One region of the Kaistia sp. UC242_56 genome, then DNA from elsewhere that is predicted to be linked to it. Evidence: riboswitches for the same ligand, from Rfam matches in the RefSeq annotation. Region 1 holds a riboswitch; the other holds the start of a gene.
The links. Region 1 has a riboswitch for thiamine pyrophosphate ahead of ACHMWQ_RS22875 (ABC transporter permease). Riboswitches for the same ligand answer to the same signal wherever they lie in the genome.

Region 1 (10,002 bases):
GGTCGAGCCGATCTACGAGACGCTGGAAGGTTGGAAGGATACGACCGCCGGTGCCCGTAGCTGGAACGATTTGCCGGCGCAGGCCGTAAAGTATGTCCGTCACGTCGAGGAATTGATCGGAGCGCCCGTCGCGCTCCTGTCGACCAGTCCGGAACGGGACGATACAATTCTGGTTCAGGATCCGTTTCAGGACTGAGGTTGTCGATCACAGGCGCCGGTTCGGACGTGTAGTTAGTAGAATGGGACGATGACCGACTATTACGCGGTATTGAAAAAGGCGGTTTCCGGGTTCGAGAGCGAATCCGGCGACGCGCGTCGTTCAGTTTACGACAAGGCGCGCACGGCGCTGATCGGACAGCTGAAGTCCATCGACCCACCTCTGACGACCTCCGAGATCTCGCGCCAGCGCCTGGAATTGGAAGAGGCGATCCGCAAGGTCGAACGCGAGGCCAGCGCCGCGCGTCCGGCCCCGGCTCGCGTCAGCGCCGCGGCGGCCGTCGCCGAAGCGCTGGCGGTTCCCGACGAGTCTGTCTCGCTGGACGAATCCGAATATGCCGAGGAGCTCGAGCACGAGCTGGAAGAGACGGTAGCGCCTCCGCCACCGCCTGCGCCGACCCCGCCGCCGGTTGCGCCGCGTCCCCGGCCGCCTGCGCCGCCGACGCCGCGCGCGCCCGTTGTTGCGCCGACCCCGGCGCCCCCGCCGCCGCGTCCGCCGCAGGATGTCTATCCCGAAATCGACAGCGACGACGAACACGATCATCAGCCCGAGCACGAGCCGGAACCCGACTGGCACGAGCCGGAGCCGCCGGCGCCCGTGCGGCAGCCGCCGCCGGTGCAGCCGCAATGGCCGCAGGTTTCGCCCACCAAGCCGAGCGCCTATGACCGCGCCGCGCCGCAGGGCCGCCGCGAGCCCCCCATGGTTGCGCCCGATCCGATCGACGAGCCGCGCTTCGATGTCGATGCGGATCACGATGACGGTCGTCATTTCAGCGCCGACGCCGATTGGGCGCCGGAGCCGATGCGCGTCACGCCCATGGGCAATGACGGTGTCGAGGAGCCGCGGGAGCGCCGGGCGTCGCGCCGCGAGCGCAACCGGGATGCCGAGCGTCCGCCCGTCTATGTCGAACGCGCCAAGCCGTCGCGCTGGCCGACCCTTATCCTGCTGGTGCTGATCGGCCTGATGCTGGGCGGCATTGCCGCGCTCGCCTGGTCGCAGCGCGGCGTGGTCAAGGACGTCATCGGCGACCTGATTTCCTCGGCCGACACCAGCGCCAAGCCGACGCTGGGCGAGGATCCGATCCCAACCGCATCGGCTCCCGTCAGCAGCAAGAACGCGGATCGCCTGGGTGGCGCTCCGGAAGAGGCGTCGCCCAAGGCGGTGCGCACCGTCGAGGCGCAGCCTGCCACGGACGGCGAAGAGGCGGATCCGCTCGCCGGCGTCATGACGCCGGATGGTACGGGTCCCGTCGCCGCGGCACCGGCGGCGTCAGAGCCCGCGGCCAGCGAGCCTGCTCCGGCTGAAGCTCCCAGCGCGCCGGCCGCCGGCAGCGCCGATGAGTCGCTCGTCGCACAGAAGGCCATTCTGTACGAACAGCCGACCGACGGCAGCCAGAACGTCAAGATCGTGAATGCCAACGTCACGTGGAAGTTCAACGCGAACTCGCCGAACGGTCCGGAGATCCAGGCCAATCTCGATGTTCCCGAAAAGAACATGAAGGTGACGCTGAACATCCGGAAGAACAACGACCCGGCGCTTCCGGCCAGCCATCTCGTCGAGATCGTCGTCGATACGCCGGCCAATTTCGCGGGTGGCGGCATCAAGTCGGTGCCGGCGCTGGTGATGAAGCCGACCGAGGAATCGCGCGGCCAGCCGCTCGATGGCGCCGCGGCGAAGGTCGCCGACGGCTTCTTCTGGATCGCCTTCTCCAACGATGCCGGCCCGCTCGCCCAGAACGTCGCGCTCATGCGCGAGCGCAACTGGATCGACCTGCCAATCGTCTACAACAACGACCAGCGCGCGATCCTGACCTTCGAGAAGGGCACGCCCGGCCAGCGGGTCTTCGACAAGGCCATGACCGCCTGGGGCAACAAGTAGTCTCCCACCCAGCAGGATGGACCATGAAGATCCGGCTCATCCTGCATGGCAAGGCGGCGCGGGATCCCCGCGTCCGCGAGGCGGTCGGCGCGGTTCGCGCTGATGGCCATGTCGTTGAGGTCCGCGTCACCTGGGAGGCGGGCGACGCTGGACGTTTCGCCCGCGACGCCGTTGCCGATGCGCATCGCGGCGCGATCGATTGCATAGTGGCTGGCGGTGGTGACGGCACGGTCAACGAGGTCTTCGCCTCGGCGCTTGGCGCGGAGCCGCCGGACTCCTGCACGTTCGGCATCCTGCCGCTCGGCACCGCCAACGATTTCGCGCATTCCACCAACATTCCCGTCGATGATTTGACCGCGGCGCTTCGGCTGGTCGTCCAGGCGCCAGCCTCGCGCATCGACGTCGGCAGCCTGAACGGTCGCGTCTTCGTCAATCTCGTCTCGGGCGGCTTCGGCTCCCGCGTCACGGTCGAGACCGATCCCGACCTGAAGCGGCGCCTCGGCGGGCTCGCCTATGTCGTGACCGGTGTGACGCGGTTTCGCGAGCTCTCCGCCAGCCAGGGCCGCTTCCGCGCCGAGGGCTTCGAGTGGGAAGGCAGCTTCCTGGCGCTCGCCATCGGCAATGGCCGCCAGGCCGGCGGCGGCATCGTGCTGTGCCCCGAGGCGCGCCTCGACGACGGTCTGCTCGATCTCGCCATCCTGCCGGAACTGGCGGGCGACGCCCGCCTCGATGCCTTCACGCAGCTCTTGCTGCAGGGCGCGGCGGCGGTCGAAAGCCTGCAGGTCAAGACGCGCAGTTCCTGGATCGAATTCGATTCGCACGAGGCTCTGCACATCAACCTCGACGGCGAACCCGTGAAGACGCGGCACTTCCGTGTCGAATGCCGTCCCGCTTCCCTCCGCGTCCATCTCGGTCGGACTCCGCTCAACGGCACCGCATAGCAGCTCGTCAGCGAGGGGTCTTGCACCGCGCCGCGTCCTCGGCCATGCTCCGGCCATTCCGAGGGGTGTTCGCGGACGCGAGCTGAGATGGCCTAGGGCCGAACCCTTCGAACCTGATCCGGGTCATGCCGGCGAAGGGACGGGAAGCTGGTTCACGACGTCTGCTCGTCCCCATCGCTATAGGCATGGCCTCGTCCGTATTCCGGAGGAGCGGCTTCGCCATGGTGGCAAGGGCTGAGTTTGAGGCGGGAGACAAGCGGCGCGGCTGGATGGCCGGCGTCCTGCGGGGCCTTATCGTCGCCGTGGCGCTGGTCGCCATCTGGCAGGCGGTGATCCTCGTCTTCGCGCCGCCGCCCTTCATGCTGCCGCCGCCCTCTCGCGTCTGGCGCGCTCTGGTCGAGCGCCCCGATCTCTGGCGGCGCGATGCCGTCACCACCCTCATCGAGACCGTATCCGGGCTGATCACCGGCGCGCTGGCCGGCATCATGCTGGCGCTGGTCATGACCTTCGTGCCGGCGATCCGCCGCATCCTGATGCCGCTGCTGATCGTCACCCAGGCGTTTCCCGTCTTCGCCATCGCGCCGCTGCTCGTTCTCTGGTTCGGCTTCGGCATCGGCTCGAAGATCGTCATGGCGACGATCGCCATCTTCTTCCCCGTGGCCTCGGCCTTTCATGACGGTCTGGCCCGTACCGAGGCCGGGCTGATCGACCTGAGCCGGCTCTATCGCGCCCGGCGCTGGCAGGAAATCCTCTATCTCCGTGTGCCCGACGCTCTCCCGGCGCTGGCCTCCGGCCTGCGGGTCGCCGCCGTCTATGCGCCGGTCGGCGCGCTGATCGGCGAGTGGGTCGGCGCCTCCTCCGGGCTCGGCTACGCCATGCTGATGGCAAACGGCCGTGCACAGACCGACGTCGTCTTCGCCGCGCTGGTCATCCTCGCCGCCATGGCCGTGCTGGTCCGCGCCGTGGTCGAGATCGCCACCCGCCATATCGCCCCCTGGGCGCCAGAACCCTCCGCTAACATTCTGCATCTGCAAAGGAAAACGCATGAAACCCTTCATCCGGCTCGCGGCGCTCGGTCTGGTAGCGGCCCTGACGATCGGACCGGCTCAGGCGGCCGACAAGCTGACCGTGCTTCTCGACTGGTTCTATAACCCCGACCACGCGCCACTGGTGATCGCCAAGGAAGCCGGCTTCTTCGAGAAGCATGGCCTCGACGTCGAGATGATCGCGCCGGCCGACGCCTCGGCGCCGCCGCGGCTGGTTGCTGCCGGGCAGGCCGACATCGCCATCACCTATCAGCCCGACCTGATGCTTCAGGTGAAGGAAGGCCTGCCGCTGACCCGCATCGGCACGCTCATCGAGACGCCGCTCAACGCGCTGATCGTGCTCAAGGACGGGCCGATCCGGTCGCTTGCCGATCTCAAGGGCAAGAAGGTCGGCTATTCCGTCGCCAGCCTGCAGAACGCCTATATCGGCGCGATCCTCAACTCGGTCGGCCTGAGCGAGAAGGACGTCGAGATGGTCAACGTCAACTTCAACCTCTCGACCTCGCTGATGTCCGGCCAGGTCGATGCGGTCATCGACGGCTATCGCAATGTCGAGCTGATCCAGCTTGGCATCGAGGGCAAGCCGGGCGTCGCCTTCTTCCCGGAAGAGCATGGCGTGCCGGCCTATGACGAACTGATCTATGTGACGCGCAACGAACTGCGCGGCGACCCGCGCATGGCCCGCTTCCTTGCCGCCGTCGAGGACGCGACGATCTTCCTGACCAATCATCCGGACGAGGCGCTGGCGATGTTCGTCAAGTCGCACAAGGAACTGGATGACAAGCTGAACCGCGAGTCGTTCGCGGCGACCCTGCCGCGCTTCGCCAAGCGTCCGGCCGCGCTCGACATCGGCCGCTATGACCGCTTCGCCGCGTTCATGAAGGCGAGGGGGCTGCTGGACACGGTCCCGCCGATCGACAGCTACGCGATCGCACCGCGCTAATCGTTTCAGACGAAACCTTGACCCAGCCCTCAGTCGCAGCAGCGGAGGGCTGGGTTGATCGGCTCGCGGCGCCTAATCGGGAAGGCCCGCCATCTGCAGGCCTTCCATGTATCGGTCGAGCGCCGGGCCGGCGAGGTTCTGGATGCCTGCGCGCACGCCGGCCAGGGTCAGCGCCGGGTTCTCGGCCAGCAGCCGGCGCACGGCATGCCGCGCCAGGCTCGTCTGGCCGGCAAGGGCTGCCGAGGTCGCGAGCAGGCGATAGGCCCAGACCATGCCGGGGCGGCCATGCAGTGCCTGCGCTGCCCAATGCGCCGCCTCGGCATAATGCCCGAGCAAGAAGTGGCAGGTGGCCATGCCGGCGAAGGCATTGAACTGGATCGGATCTTCAGGGCTCAGCGCGATGGCTTTCTCGAAGCTCTCTATGCCCAGTTCCGGTCGCTCCGAATAGGCCTGCGCGTAACCCAGCCGGGTCCAGGCCCAGGCGAAGGTGCTGTCCAGCGCGATCGCCCGCTCGATGAAGAGCAGTGCCCGCGACTGGTCGGTTTGCAGGATGGAGAAGGTGGCGCCGATCGCGGTCATGACGAGCGGGTCCGGCTCCGCCAGTTCCGCGGCCAGTTCGGCGAGGTCGATGGCCTCGGCGCGATCCCGGATGGGATCCTCGGACCAGAGATAGGTGATCTGCTGGCTGAGGCACCAGCCCTTCAGGCTGAGCGCGCCGCTGGAGCGGGGATCGATCGCCAGCGCCTTCTCCAGCAGCGCCAGGGCGGCGGCGTTGTCCTCGCGCCGATGGGCCCAGAAATGCGGCATGGCCTGCAGGATCAGGTCGTGCGTCTTCAGCGTCTCCGCCGTCTTGCGCTTGGCCCGTTCGATCTCGGCCGTCCGGATCGCGGGACGAAGCGCGCCCGCGACCAGCGTCGCGACATCGTCCTGCAGCGCGAGCGGATCGTGGATGGTGCCGTCCTTGCGGCCGGACCAGAGATGCGCGCCCGTTTCGGCCTCGACCAGCTGGGCGGTGACGCGCAGCACCTCACCGGACTGGCGCACGCTCCCCTCGATCACGTAGCGCACGCCGAGATCGCGGCCGAGCGAGCGCACGTCGGTCGGCTTGCCCTTGTAGGTGAAGGCGGAATTGCGGGCGACGACGCGGATGTCGCGCACGCGCGACAGCGTCGCGGTCATTTCCTCGACCACGCCATCGGCGAAGGATTCATGATCGGCGCGCGGCGACAGGTCGTCGAAAGGCAGCACCACCGTGAGCGGGCGGAGATCCGGCGCCTCCGCCGGTTTCAGGGCGGGAACCGCCAGGCTGCCGGGGGTCAGCGTCTGCCCCGCCGTCGGCACCAGGCGCGGCATAGGCTTGCCCTCGGGCATCCAGAACCAGGCTTCGACGGGGTAGGGGATGCTGCGCAGGGACAGGAAACCGGCCGGCTTGAACGCGGCGGCGGGCTCGCCCAGCAGCTGCCAGCGCACGGAATGGGTGATGGCGATACCGCCCGGCGGGGCGGCCGTCTGCAGCCGCATGGCAAAGCCGATCGCAGCGCCGAAGCGGTCGTCATCGGTCAGGATGAGGTCGGCCAGAACGATCGCGGCCCGGACTTCGATCGGCGGGCGATCACGCGCCGCATTGCGGGCGGCCATGCCGTTTTGGAAAGCCATCGTCCATTCCACGGCGTCGAGAACGCTGGCGAATTCGATCAGGCCGCCATCGCCCATCGTCTTGATGATATGGGCGCCAAAGCGGGCAATCGTCGGACGCACGAGGTTGCGATAGATCGAGCGGACTTCGCGGATCGCGCCGAGCTCATCCCGCTGGATCAGCTCCGAGTAGCCGACCATATCCAGCGCAGCAATGACGGTCAGTCGACGACGCGCGCGCGCCATGATGGTTCCCCGACACCGAATTGTATGAGCAATGTGGCCCGCCGAAGCTTACGCTGGGGCACGTCCCTATCAGCCGCATACAACATCGCCGTCGCTTTCGCAACGGTTTCGTTTGTCAGGAAAGTCGAAAGTGTCTCGCGTTGGCAGAAATGTCGCCCAACGCGGCAGGACCGGCGCCTGAGCCTCAGGCGTCGGTCGCGGCGAGCTCGTCCTCGCCATGGTTGCGCTCGAGATCCCGAGCGCCCCTTTTGACGGCCTTCTGCACCTTTTCGAAGGCGCGGACCTCGATCTGGCGAACGCGTTCGCGGCTGACGCCGAACTCGGACGAGAGTTCCTCGAGGGTCATCGGGTCCTCGGCGAGGCGGCGTGCCTCAAAGATCCGGCGTTCGCGGTCGTTCAGGACGCCCATCGCATCGCGCAGCAGCTGGCGACGGTTGTCGGCCTCTTCCTGGTTGGCGAGGATGGTTTCCTGGTTGTCGCTGTCGTCGACCAGCCAATCCTGCCACTCGCCGCCTTCGGTGTCGGCGCGAAGCGGCGCGTTCAGCGAGGCATCGCCGCCGAGGCGACGGTTCATCGAGATGACGTCCTCGGTGGTGACGCCGAGCTTGGTAGCGATCTGCTCGACCTGGTGCGGCTTCAGATCGCCTTCCTCGAGCGCCTGGATCTGGCTCTTCATCTTGCGCAGATTGAAGAACAGGCGCTTCTGGTTGGCGGTCGTGCCCATCTTGACCAGGCTCCACGACCGCAGGATGTACTCCTGGATCGAGGCCTTGATCCACCACATGGCATAGGTCGCGAGGCGGAAGCCCTTTTCGGGCTCGAACCGCTTTACGGCCTGCATCAGGCCGACATTGCCCTCGGAGATCACTTCGCCGATCGGCAGGCCGTAGCCGCGATAGCCCATGGCAATCTTGGCGACGAGACGCAGATGGCTCGTCACCAGACGGTGCGCGGCGCTGCGGTCGTCATGTTCCTTGTAGGCCTTGGCCAACATATATTCTTCATCCGGCGCCAGCATGGGAAAGCGGCGGATGTCGTCGAGATAGCGTGAGAGTCCGGCTTCGCCGGACGCGATGACAGGAAGACTTGCTCTGGCAGCCATATGTGCCCCCTCCGTTCTTGCCGGCGTTCCCCGAAAGCCAACACCGGTCGCGGCCATGTTGGCCCGCATGGAGATATATAGGCACGAAATACAAGTTTAACAGGACTCATCGGTCCCAAAGCATCACAGTCCGGTGAAAGCCTCGATCAGATTGGCCAGATCCTCGGGCGGCTCACTTTCGAAATGCAGCGTTTCGCCGGTTGTCGGATGCTCGAAACCGAGCAGCCAGGCATGCAGCGCCTGACGGTGGAACGAGGCGATCGCCGAGCGCGCCGGTTCCGGGATCAGGCTCATCTTGGTCAGGAAGCCCTTGCCATATTCCTGGTCGCCGATCAGCGGATGCGCCATGGCCGCCATGTGGACGCGGATCTGGTGCGTGCGGCCGGTTTCCAGCCGCAGGTCGATCAGGCTGGCGATCGGGTTCTTCGGGTCGCCGAAGCGGTCCTGCACCGTGTAGTGGGTGATCGCTTCCTTGCCGCCGGTCTTCAGCACGGCCATCTTCAGCCGGCTGGTCGGCGAACGGCCGATCGGCGCGTCGACGAGGCCATAGGGCAGGGACGGCACGCCCCAGACGATGGCGCGATAGCCGCGCTCGAGCGGGCCGGTGCGCCCATGGTCGGCAAACTGGTTGGCCAGGCGCTTGTGGGCGCGGTCGTTCTTGGCCACGACCATAAGCCCGGTCGTGTCCTTGTCGAGCCGGTGCACGATGCCCGGCCGGCGCACGCCGCCAATGCCGGAAAGGCTGTCGCCGCAATGGGCGATCAGCGCGTTGACCAGCGTGCCCGACCAGTTGCCGGCGGCCGGATGGACCACGAGGCCTGCCTGCTTGTCGATGACGAGCAGGTCGCTGTCCTCATAGACGACGTTGAGCGGGATCGGCTCGCCTTCCGGCTCCGGTGCGACGGCCGGCGGCACGGCGACGCGGATGACGTCGCCCGCGTTGACCGCCTTTTTGGCCTCCACTATGGTCGCGCCGCCGATAGAGACGTGGCCGGCCTCGATCAACACCTTGAGGCGGCTGCGGGAAAGCTCGGCGATCGCGGTGGCCAGATAGGCGTCGAGGCGACGGCCTGCCGCGTCCGGTTCGACCACGAGGTCGACGATTTCCTCGCCGTCATCCGGAAACTGATCCATGGTCAACTCTACTTCCTCTTCGAACCAGCCCGGCGCGCAGCAGCCCGGCGGCGATACGCCCCTCGATCCCGCCGTCGAGCGCGTCCGGCTGAAGCTGAGACGTCTGATCCTGGTATCGAGTTTGACGGTGGTGCTCGGCTTCGTCGCCGTGCTGTTCGCCGTCATCTATCGGATCGGCCCCGGCGGAAGCAAGTCCGGTCTCACGCCATCGTCGGCGGAACTGCGCATCGAGCAGGCGATTCCAGTCGGCGCGCGGGTCATTTCCTCGTCGCTGAACGGCGACCAGTTGGCCCTGACGCTGGATGCTGCCGGCGCCACCCGCGTCGTGATCCTCAACATCAATACGGGCAAGGTCCTGCGCAACATCACGCTGGGCGTCACGCCGTAGGATTTCCGCCATTTGGCCTCCCTGCGGCGAAGTTCTGCACAGGGAGATGCGAAGAACCTTGGCGAGATGGCTTGCCAAGGTTCCGATCACCCGGTATATCGCCGTCATCCGCAGCAAACGGATCCGCGCCCATCGTCTAGCGGTCAGGACGTCGCCCTCTCACGGCGAAAGCAGGGGTTCGATTCCCCTTGGGCGTACCAAAATTTGCACCTCCCCCAGAAATGATTGATCTCTGAGTTTTTGTTGCCTCAACGGCTCTAGTCCTGCGTTGGGACCCGTTCAGCCTTCCAGTGGCTTGCCGGCGACGTAGTCGCTGAGCCCCGCGACGAGGTGGTCGAAGACCAGCCGCATCCGACGCACCGTGCCGAGATCCTCATGCATCGCGACCCAGCATTCGAGCGGGTAGGCGAATTCTTCCGGCACGAGATGCACCAGATCGGGATCAAGCGCCGCGAGACGGCTCTGGCAGCCG
Region 2 (10,002 bases), 2.7 Mb from region 1:
GGCGACGATCTCGAGCGTTTCGCTATGGGAGAGTTCGATGTTGCGCTCGGCCATGAAGGCCCGAAGCGCCTTTGCCATGGCTTTGGCATCGCGAAAATCGCGCATGTTTCCTGTTCCTTGCCTCAGGGCGAACGCAGTCACTTCAGCGCTTGCATTACTGAGGCGTTCGCCGGGAGCCAACGGATCAGGTTCAGACAGTCGGATACATTCACCCTACCCCGAGGGGCGCAAGCGGCAGGCCGTATCAGCCTGCCGCCATTTTTAGCGGACGCGGAATGCGCGTCAATCGGCTCGGCTAGTCGATCAGTTTGTAGGCCGGGACCGTGAGGAAGGCCTCGAAGGTCTTGGCGGTCGAAAGCTTGGCAAACAGGTCGATCGCCTCGGGGAATCGGCCGGCAGCGTAATTGTCCGCGCCGACCTCGCCCTTCACGACTTCCATTTCCTCGGCGAGCGCGCGGCGGAACAGTTCTTCCGTAACCTTCTGGCCGTCTTCCAGCGTCGCCTCGAAATTGAGCTGCTGCCAGATCTGCGCACGGCTGATCTCGGCGGTGGCCGCATCTTCCATGAGGTTGTAGATCGGCACCGCGCCACGGCCGCGCAGCCATGCCTCGATATACTGGACGCCAACACGGATGTTGTGGCGCAGTCCCTCTTCCGTCCGGGTGCCGTCATGGATGGCGAGCATGTCCTTCTGGCCGAAGGAGACCTCCTCGCGGAGGCGCGTGAGCTGGTTCGGCGTCGGCATCAGGCGGTCGAACACTTCCATGGCGACCGGCACCAGATCCGGATGCGCGACCCAGGTGCCGTCATGGCCGGCATTGGCCTCGCGTTCCTTGTCGGCGCGCACCTTGGCGAAGGCGGCGGCGTTCGCTTCCGGATTGTTCTTGATCGGGATCTGCGCGGCCATGCCGCCCATGGCGAAGGCGCCGCGGCGGTGGCAGGTCTTGATCAGCAGTTCCGAATAGGCGAGCAGGAACGCCTTGCCCATGACGACCTGGCCGCGATCCGGCAGCAGGAAAGCCTTGTTGTTGCGCAGCGTCTTGATGAACGAAAAGATGTAATCCCAGCGGCCGCAATTGAGACCGGCCATGTGATCCTTCAGTTCATAGAGGATCTCGTCCATCTCGAAGGCCGCCGGCAGCGTCTCGATCAACACGGTCGCCTTGATGGTGCCGTGCGCCAGCCCCAGCGCCTCCTCGGCATAGGTGAAGACGTCGTTCCAGAGGCGCGCCTCGAGATGGCTCTCGGTCTTGGGCAGGTAGAAATACGGGCCCGAGCCCTGCGCCAGCGCCGCCTTGGCATTGTGGAAGACATAAAGCCCGAAATCGACGAGCGAGCCGGAGGCGTCCATGCCGTCAAAGGTGATGTGGCGCTCGGGCAGGTGCCAGCCGCGCGGGCGGATGATCAGCACGGCCGGATTGGCGCCGAGCTTGTAGGCCTTGCCGGTGCGCGCGTCGGTGAAGTCGATCTGGTTGGCCCAGCGGTCCTTCAGATTCAGCTGGCCCTCGACCATGTTGGCCCAGACCGGCGAGGACGCGTCCTCGAAATCGGCCATGAACACCTTCGCGCCGGAGTTCAGCGCGTTGACGATCATCTTGCGGTCGACGGGGCCGGTGATTTCGACGCGGCGGTCCTGCAGGCCGGCCGGAATCGGCGCGACCTTCCAGTCGCCCTCGCGGATTGCCTTGGTCTCGGGCAGGAAGTCCGGCAGCCCGCCATTGTCGAAGAAGACCTGACGCTCGTTGCGGAATTCGAGCAGGGCGCGGCGCTTCGCGTCGAACCGGCCATGCAGTTCGGCGACGAAGGCGAGCGCCTCGGGCGTCAGGATCTCGTCGAAACGGGGGCCCAGGGCTCCCTTGACGACCAGGCGTTCAGCGTTGGTGGCGGACATGGACAACTCCTCGGTGGGCACGTTGGAGCGGACTATGCCACGCCGCCGTCTTCAACTGAACCTGCATGATCAGGGCAGAACTTGTTCCGTTTTGGAAAAAGTCGACCTATCGCGACCGGTAGTGTGCAATGCGGTCGGCGAAGTCCCGCGCCGCCTTGGCCGGGTCTTCCGCCGCCATGATGGCGGAAACGACGGCAAGGCCATCGGCGCCCGCGGCCAGCGTCGGTTCGACATGCTCGGGCTTCAGGCCACCGATCGCCACGACCGGAAGGCCAGCCGCCGCCTTGATCCGCCCGAGATGGTCGAAGCCGATCGCGTCGTCCGCGTCCGGCTTGGTCGTCGTCGCGAAGACCGGGCCGACGCCGAGATAGTCGATCGGGCCGAGTTCGTCCGGCGTCAGTTCCTCCATCAATGCCGCGGACAGCCCGAGAATGCGATCCGGGCCGATCAGTTCGCGCACCTTGGCCACGCGCATGTCGTCCTGGCCGACATGGACGCCATCGGCATCCACCGCCAGCGCGACATCGACGCGGTCGTTGATGATGAGCGGGATGCCACGCGGGCGCAGGATTTCCATCAGCGCCGACGCCGTCGCGACGAAATCGCGGGTGGTGCCGTGCTTGCAGCGATGCTGCACCAGCGTGACGCCGCCCTCGATCGCGGCGCGCACCGTCTCGACCACGCCGCGCGGTCCGGCAAGATCGTCGTCGGTAACGAGATAGAGCGAAAGATCGAAAGGACGGCTCATCAGACATTCACCTCATCAACAACCCGGATGGTCGCATAGCGCGCGATCATGTCGGCGTCGACCACATAGAGCGCGTCGCAAAGCTCCGCCGGCAGATGGCCCGGCCCGGTCACGCGGGTCGCCGCGGCAGCGCCCGCCGCGCCATAGACGGCGATGGCCGCCACCGCCGCCTCGAAGGGCGGACACACGGCGGCGAAGGCGGCAACCGTCGCCGACAACGCACAGCCCAGCGCGGTCGAGAGCGGCATCAGCGGGCTGCCGCCGGTGATCGCCACGACCGTCGTGCCGTCCGTGACATAGTCCGTCTCGCCGGTGATGGCGACGACCGCGCCGCTGGCGAGCGCCAGCGCCTTGCCGGCTTCCAGCGCCGCATCGGACGAAGCGGTCGAATCGACGCCCTTGCCCCCTGCCCCGGCCGCGCCGGCGAGGCTCATGATCTCGCTGGCATTGCCGCGAATGATCGACGGGCCCGCCCGGCTCATCTCGACGGCGAAATCGGTGCGGAACTTCGTCGCGCCGCAGCCGACCGGATCCAGCAGCCAGGGCTTGCCGAGGGCGACGGCCCGCTTCGCCGCGCGCTGCATGCCCTCGATCCAGGTCGGCGACAGCGTGCCGATATTGATCACCAGAGCATTGGAGATGGCGACGAAGTCATCGACCTCCTCGGTCGCGTGCACCATGGCCGGCGACGCGCCGACGGCGAGCAGCACATTGGCCGAGATCGTCATGGCGACGTAGTTGGTGATGTTCTGGACAAGCGGACGGGCAGCGCGCATGGCATGCAGCGCATCGGTCGCGGCTTCGATCGTGAAGGAAGGGTTGGGAGACACGGGTAGACGTCCTTTGCTGTGACGCAGGACGGAACGACGGCAAGAACATCCAGGTGCTTGAGCATCCAGGCGCTTGGCTCAATCCCTCCGCCGGCATGATCCGGATCAGGTTCGCGGGTTAGTCCGAAGACCTCTCAGCCAGGATCCGGATGGATCAGGGCACCCCGATGAGACGAGCGGACCCTAGCATGGCTAGGCGGACAGGCAAGAGGCACCCCGGCGATCCCTGGTGGGCAAAGCGGCGTGCGACCCATGTCGCCGCGCGCACGGACACATCGCGCAGGCTTCCAGGCACTCCGCGCCTAGACGGCAGGAGCGACCCTATCGCGCGCACGGCAAGGATGGAGCGACGCCGCGGAAAGGGCTAGCGTGCGAGTTGGCATGGCGACGGAGCAGCGGGCATGAACAAGAGCCGGATCGAAGCATTCAGCGACGGCGTCATCGCCATCATCATCACCATCATGGTGCTGGAACTGAAGGTGCCGCACCAGGCGGACATCCACACGCTTCTGCCCCTCGTTCCCGTGTTTCTCAGCTATGTGTTGAGCTTCATCATGATCGGCATCTACTGGAACAACCATCACCACATGTTCCATGCCGTCAGCCATGTCCGCGGCGGGGTGCTCTGGGCCAATCTGCACCTGCTGTTCTGGCTGTCGCTGACGCCGTTCACCACGGCATGGATGGGTGAAAACCACATCGAGTCGGTCCCGGTCGCCGTCTACGGCTTCGTGCTGATGATGTGCGGTATCGCCTATTACATCCTCGCGCGGTCGCTCATCCGGCTCGAAGGCGCAAACTCGGCTATCGCCGAGGCATTCGGCCGGGATCGCAAGGGCAAGATTTCCGTGCTGATCTATGCCGTCGCGGTCGCGCTGGCCTTTGTCAGCCCGTGGATCGCCATCGCCTGCTATGTCGGCGTCGCGATGATCTGGCTCGTGCCGGATCGGCGGGTGGAGCGCGTCCTGCTGTCGGCGCGCGCGGGCCATGCGCCGGAGGGCTAGAACTGGCCTTAGCGTTCCCAAGTCCTCAACCGCTTTGAGAGCGGTCGTCTCGACGCCCGGTCTTGAATTGCTTTGGGCCGGTAAAGGAGAAGGCCTTCAGCTCTATGAATTCATGGCCATATCGACTGGGACCACAATAGAGGTAACCCTCGCGCGGAATTACGCGTATGCTTGGAAGATGAACCTCCAATTCCCCAATCGCAGCCGCAGTTACAATGAGACGCGCCACCGGATTCAGTTCTGGGGCCACGATAGCGCGAAGGAAGTCTCGTTCTATCTCGAAGCGGATGCCCTCGCGCGCATCGATCCGAACGGTGCGCTGGACGAGGACCATGCGCTGCGCACCTTCGACGCCAACCGGGCGCGGATCGAACAGGCCGCCGCACGCGCCTATTCCAGGCAGGCGCACGCCTCCTACACCCTCACTGCCAGCGATCTTTGATTTCCGGCGATCGCGCCGACCGTTCGGCGCGATGCGTCAGGCATTGAGACCGGCCGGCTTCGGGCCGCCATAGGCCCAATCCAGCAACTCGATCGTATGGACCACCGGCACGCCGCCGGAGAGCTGCGTGATGCAGCCGATATTGCCGGTGGCGACGACATCGGGCGAAACCTTGGCGATGTTGCCGAGCTTTCGCGCCTTGAGCTGCTGCGACAATTCCGGCTGAAGCATGTTGTAGGTACCGGCCGAGCCGCAGCAGATATGGCCTTCGGGCACGTCGCGCACGGTAAAGCCTGCCTTCGCCAGCAGCGTCTTCGGCGTCGTCTTGATCTGCTGGCCGTGCTGCATCGAGCAGGCGGAGTGATAGGCCACGGTTAAGGCCTTCGGCGCGGCGACGGGCGCGAGCTTCAAGCTCTCCAGATATTCGGAGATGTCCTTGGCGATGGCTGACACGCGCGCCGCCTTTTCGGCATAGGCGGCGTCCTCGCGGAACATGAAGCCGTAATCCTTGATCGTCGTGCCGCAGCCGGACGCGGTGATGATGATGGCGTCGAGCCCCTCGCCATCCATTTCGGCGATCCAGGCGTCGATCGTCCGCTTGGCCGTCGCATGCGACTGTTCGGACTTGCCCATGTGATGGGCGAGCGAGCCGCAGCAGGTCTCGCCCTTGGCGATCACCACCTCGACGCCGACCCGGTTCAGCAGGCGGATCGTCGCCTCGTTGATGCCGGGATCGAGCACAGGCTGGACGCAGCCGGACAGCAGCGCCACGCGGCCGCGCTTCTCGACCTCCGTCGGGAAGGTGCCAGGTCCTTCCGAAGCGGTGCGGCCATGCGGAAAGCGCGGCGCCAGCTTCAGCATGGCGCTGATCCGCTTGAAACCCGGCACCTTGCCCATCGGTCCCGCAAAGGGACGCGCCATGGCAGCTCCCACCAGCGCCAGGCGGAAACGGTTGCGATAGGGCAGGATTCCGGCAATGGCCGAACGGATCACCTTATCGGCGATCGGCCGGTCATAGGTCTCCTCGATATGCGCGCGGGCATGATCGACGAGGTGCATGTAGTTCACGCCGGACGGACAGGTCGACATGCAGGAGAGGCAGGACAGGCAGCGATCGACATGCTTGACCACCTGCTCGTTAGCCGGCTTGCCGCCCTCGAGCATGTCCTTGATCAGGTAGATGCGCCCGCGCGGACTGTCGAGTTCGTCGCCGAGCAGCAGATAGGTCGGACAGGTCGCCGTGCAGAAACCGCAATGGACGCAGGTGCGCAGGATCTTCTCGGATTCACGCACATCCGGATCGGCAAGCTGGGCGAGGGTAAAGGAGGTTTGCATGGGGTCACTCTGCCGAAGCGGGCGGGGTCAGGGACGGCGAACAATCATGCTTGCGCGACCTTGGGGCATCTGGCATTGGCGGGACGCCTGAAATTTCTTCAGTGCTATCAAAGGAATGATTATGCAGCATCGTCTGTGGACCGCCCTGGGCGCGGTGTTCTTTGCAACCATGGTCCTTGGCGGAGCGGCCCATGCCGAAAATCGCAAGGTCAAGATCATCAACGAGACCAACAGCGATCTGAACGAATTCTACGCCTCGAATGTCGGCGCCAGCGACTGGGAAGAAGACATTCTCGGCGACGACCAGGTCCCGGCCGGTGGGTCGGTCAGCATCAACATCGATGACGGCAGCGGCTACTGCAAATTCGACTTCAAGGGTGTCTTCGTCGACGACAGCGAAGCCATTCTGGAAGGCGTCGACGTCTGCGAAGTCGGCGTCGTCCGCTTCACCGAGAAGTAGGCCAAGAAAGGCCCCGGCGTCCTGCGACGCCGGCGGCCTGCCCGCGACGGTCCCAATATCCGGCATCGCCTACATCCGCCCCGGATTGAGCACGCCGGCGGGATCGAAGGTCGCCTTGATCAGGCGGCTCATCGCCGCCACGCCGGGCGACTCCGGCTCGAACACCGGCACGCTGGCGCGCAGTTCCGGCGATCCGCGCACCAGCATGGCATGGCCGCCTACGGACGCCACCGCGCCGCGCACGACGGCCGCGCCGCCATCGCCTTCCGCCGGCGCGCTCGCCCAGACCAGGCCGCCGGCCCAGTCATAGAGCACGCGGCTGCCAAGCTTAGCTTTCAACGACTCGCCGACCCTCGGGCCCTCGGTCGGCCGGACCGAAATCCGCCAGATCGTGGCAGCGTGCGGCGTTTCCAGCGCCTCGACGTCGCGGATCGACTTCCAAAGCACCCGGGAGGCTTCGGCGGCGATCGTCTCGAACGCGCCAAACGGCTGCAGCACGGTGTCGAGCCGGTCGGTACGATAGCGGACCGAGGCGTCGAAGCCTTCCAGTCGCAGTGCCGTGCGGGTCGGCATGCCGTCGGTCGCCGGCAGATGCGCCGCGCCCGTCACTTCGAACGGCGTGCCGAGGGCCGTCGTCATCGCCTCGACGGCGCGCTCCGCCGACAGCCCGGTCAGGAGCAGCGTCAGTTCCGTTTCGGCTTCCGGCAGCAGCTTGTAGGTGACTTCCGTCAGCACGGCGAGCGTGCCCCAGGACCCTGCCAGCAGCTTGACGAAATCATAGCCGGTCACGTTCTTCATGACCCGGCCGCCGGACTTGATCGTCTCGCCGCGCCCGGTGGTGGCGCGGACGCCGATCAGCGAGTCGCGCGCCGCGCCCGAATGGATGCGACGGGGACCGGAACTGTTGGAAGCGGTGACGCCGCCGATCGTCGGGATGCCGTGATTGCCGAGCAGGTGGCGATAGTCGATCGGCTCGAAGGGCAGGCGTTGCCGGTTGGCGGCCAGCGTCTGCTGGATCTCGGCCAAGGGCGTACCGGCGCGGGCCGAGATGACGAGCTCCGACGGTTCGTACAGCGTGATGCCGGTCAGAAGCTTCGTCGAAAGCGTCCGGTCCGCGTGCACCGGCTTGCCGATCGGCCGCGTGCCGCCGCCATGGATGGCCAGCGGGCTGTGCGACTGCGCCGCCTCATGCACGATCGCCTCGATCTCGGTCTCGCTATCGGGGAGAAGGATCGACGTCATCGGCATGCTTTCTGGAAGAACGGATATTCACACATCAGACCGGGCGCCCCGCGAGCGGAAACACCTTGTGCGGATTGAGCAGCCACTGTGGATCGAGCGCGGTTTTCACCCGCATCTGCTGGTCGAGATCGATGGTGTTGAACTGGTAGGTCATCAGGTCGCGCTTCTCGATGCCGACGCCGTGCTCGCCGGTCAGGCAGCCGCCGAGATCGACGCAGAGCTTGAGGATGTCCTCGCCGCAGCGCTCGGCCTTGTGCTGCTCGACCGGATCGTTGGCGTTGAAAAGCACCAGCGGATGCAGATTGCCATCGCCGGCATGGAAGATGTTGGAGACGCGCAGGCCATAGCCGGCGCAGATTTCCGCGATGCCGGTCAGGACTGCGGAGAGCTGCCCGGTCGGGATCGTGCCGTCCATGCAGATATAGTCGGCGAGCCGCCCCATCGCGCCGAAGGCGGATTTGCGGCCCTTCCAGATCGCGGCGCTCTCGGCTTCCGATTGCGAAACGCGCAGGCCCGACGGATTATAATCGGCAGCGATCCGCGTGATCTTGCCGATCAGGTCCTCGATCTCGGCTTCGGAACCCTCGACCTCGATGATCAGCAGCGCCTCGACATCGAGCGGATAGCCGGCATGGGCGAAGGCCTCGCAGACCTGGATCGCCGGGCGGTCCATATATTCGATCGCGACCGGGATGATGCCGGATGCGATGATCGCGGCCACGCAGGCGCCGGCGTCCTCGGCGGACTGGAAGCCCATCAGCATCGGCCGCGCGCCTTCGGCGAGCGGCAGGATGCGCAGCGTCGCCTCGGTGACGACGCCGAGTTGGCCCTCGGAGCCGACGATCAGGCCCAACAGGTCATAGCCGGCCGCATCCATATGGGCGCCGCCGATCTCGACGATGGTGCCGTCGATCAGCACGATCTTGACGCCCAGCACGTTGTTGGTGGTAACGCCATATTTCAGGCAGTGCGCGCCGCCGGAGTTCATGCCGATATTGCCGGCGATGGTGCAGGCAAGCTGGCTCGACGGGTCGGGCGCATAGAAGAAGCCAAGATGGGCGACGGCGCCGGAGACGCCGAGATTGGTGACGCCGGACTCGACGCGGATGGTGCGGTTGGCGGTGTCGACGTCGAGGATCCGGCTCATCTTGGAGACGCCGAGGACGACCGCGTCCTCGCTCGGGATGGCGCCGCCGGCCAGCGACGTGCCGGCGCCGCGGGCGACGACCTTGACGCCTTCCTGGTTCAGGAATGTTAGCACCTTGGAAACCTGCTCTGTGGTTTCCGGCAACACCACAGCCATGGGGATGCGACGATAGGCGGTGAGCGCGTCGGTCTCGAAGGCGCGGCGCTCGTCCTCCTCGGTAATCAGCGAGGTCGGCGGCACCAGCGCGGCGAGGCCGGCGAGAATTTCCGCACGGCGCGCGAGGATGCGCGGGTCCGGCTTCGGGATCTCAATCGCGGACATGGCAGCCTCCCTCCCAGTTCAGAACCACTCTAGGCGCGGACGGTTTTGTACCCAAGCCGGGATAGAAAACAATCATCCTTGCCCCAGGATTGAAAATGCCCCTGTTTTTTTGCCACTATAGAGGCAATGAGCACCTTATCCGATATGGAGATCTTCGCCCGCGTTGTCACCGCCGGAAGTCTTTCCGCCGCGGGCCGCGAGCTTGACCTCTCTCCCGCCGTCGTCTCCAAGCGCCTGAAGCGTCTGGAGGATCGGCTTGGCACGCGCCTGTTGCAGCGCACCACCCGGCAGATTGCGCTGACGGAGGCCGGGCGCGGCTTCCACGACCGCGTGGTGCAGATCCTCGCCTCGATCGACGAGGCGGAGTCGTTCGTCAGCCGGCGATCCGACGTGGCGCGGGGCACGCTCAAGGTCTCCGCGCCCACCACCTTCGGCCGGCTGCACATCGCGCCGCATCTGGGCAGCTTTCTCGCCGCCAATCCCGGCCTTTCCGTCAATCTCGTGCTCTCCGACGAGTTCGTCGACCTGGTCAAGGACGGCATCGACGTCTCGATCCGCATCGCGGAGCTGACGGATTCGAGC

Region 2: linked by a shared signal. The riboswitch ahead of thiM (hydroxyethylthiazole kinase) and the one ahead of ACHMWQ_RS22875 (ABC transporter permease) in region 1 are both predicted to bind thiamine pyrophosphate.

What each region holds. Positions count from the first base shown of each region.
Region 1 covers NZ_JBIOAN010000002.1:4,275,900-4,285,901, reverse strand. The annotation lists gene ACHMWQ_RS22890 (adenylosuccinate synthase) at 1-196, shown strand, start outside; gene ACHMWQ_RS22885 (hypothetical protein) at 248-2,095, shown strand; gene yegS (lipid kinase YegS) at 2,119-3,036, shown strand; TPP riboswitch at 3,088-3,193, shown strand; gene ACHMWQ_RS22875 (ABC transporter permease) at 3,258-4,187, shown strand; gene ACHMWQ_RS22870 (ABC transporter substrate-binding protein) at 4,081-5,025, shown strand; gene ACHMWQ_RS22865 (adenylate/guanylate cyclase domain-containing protein) at 5,098-6,906, opposite strand; gene rpoH (RNA polymerase sigma factor RpoH) at 7,091-8,008, opposite strand; gene ACHMWQ_RS22855 (RluA family pseudouridine synthase) at 8,132-9,142, opposite strand; gene ACHMWQ_RS22850 (hypothetical protein) at 9,141-9,530, shown strand; tRNA gene ACHMWQ_RS22845 (tRNA-Glu) at 9,656-9,730, shown strand; gene ACHMWQ_RS22840 (LysR family transcriptional regulator) at 9,810-10,002, opposite strand, start outside.
Region 2 covers NZ_JBIOAN010000002.1:1,528,641-1,538,642, reverse strand. The annotation lists gene ACHMWQ_RS09880 (glyoxalase superfamily protein) at 1-105, opposite strand, end outside; gene aceB (malate synthase A) at 296-1,891, opposite strand; gene thiE (thiamine phosphate synthase) at 1,998-2,639, opposite strand; gene thiM (hydroxyethylthiazole kinase) at 2,639-3,469, opposite strand; TPP riboswitch at 3,535-3,646, opposite strand; gene ACHMWQ_RS09860 (TMEM175 family protein) at 3,871-4,473, shown strand; gene ACHMWQ_RS09855 (DUF1488 domain-containing protein) at 4,652-4,915, shown strand; gene glcF (glycolate oxidase subunit GlcF) at 4,952-6,250, opposite strand; gene ACHMWQ_RS09845 (hypothetical protein) at 6,372-6,710, shown strand; gene ACHMWQ_RS09840 (FAD-binding protein) at 6,780-7,952, opposite strand; gene ACHMWQ_RS09835 (FAD-linked oxidase C-terminal domain-containing protein) at 7,987-9,420, opposite strand; gene ACHMWQ_RS09830 (LysR family transcriptional regulator) at 9,547-10,002, shown strand, end outside.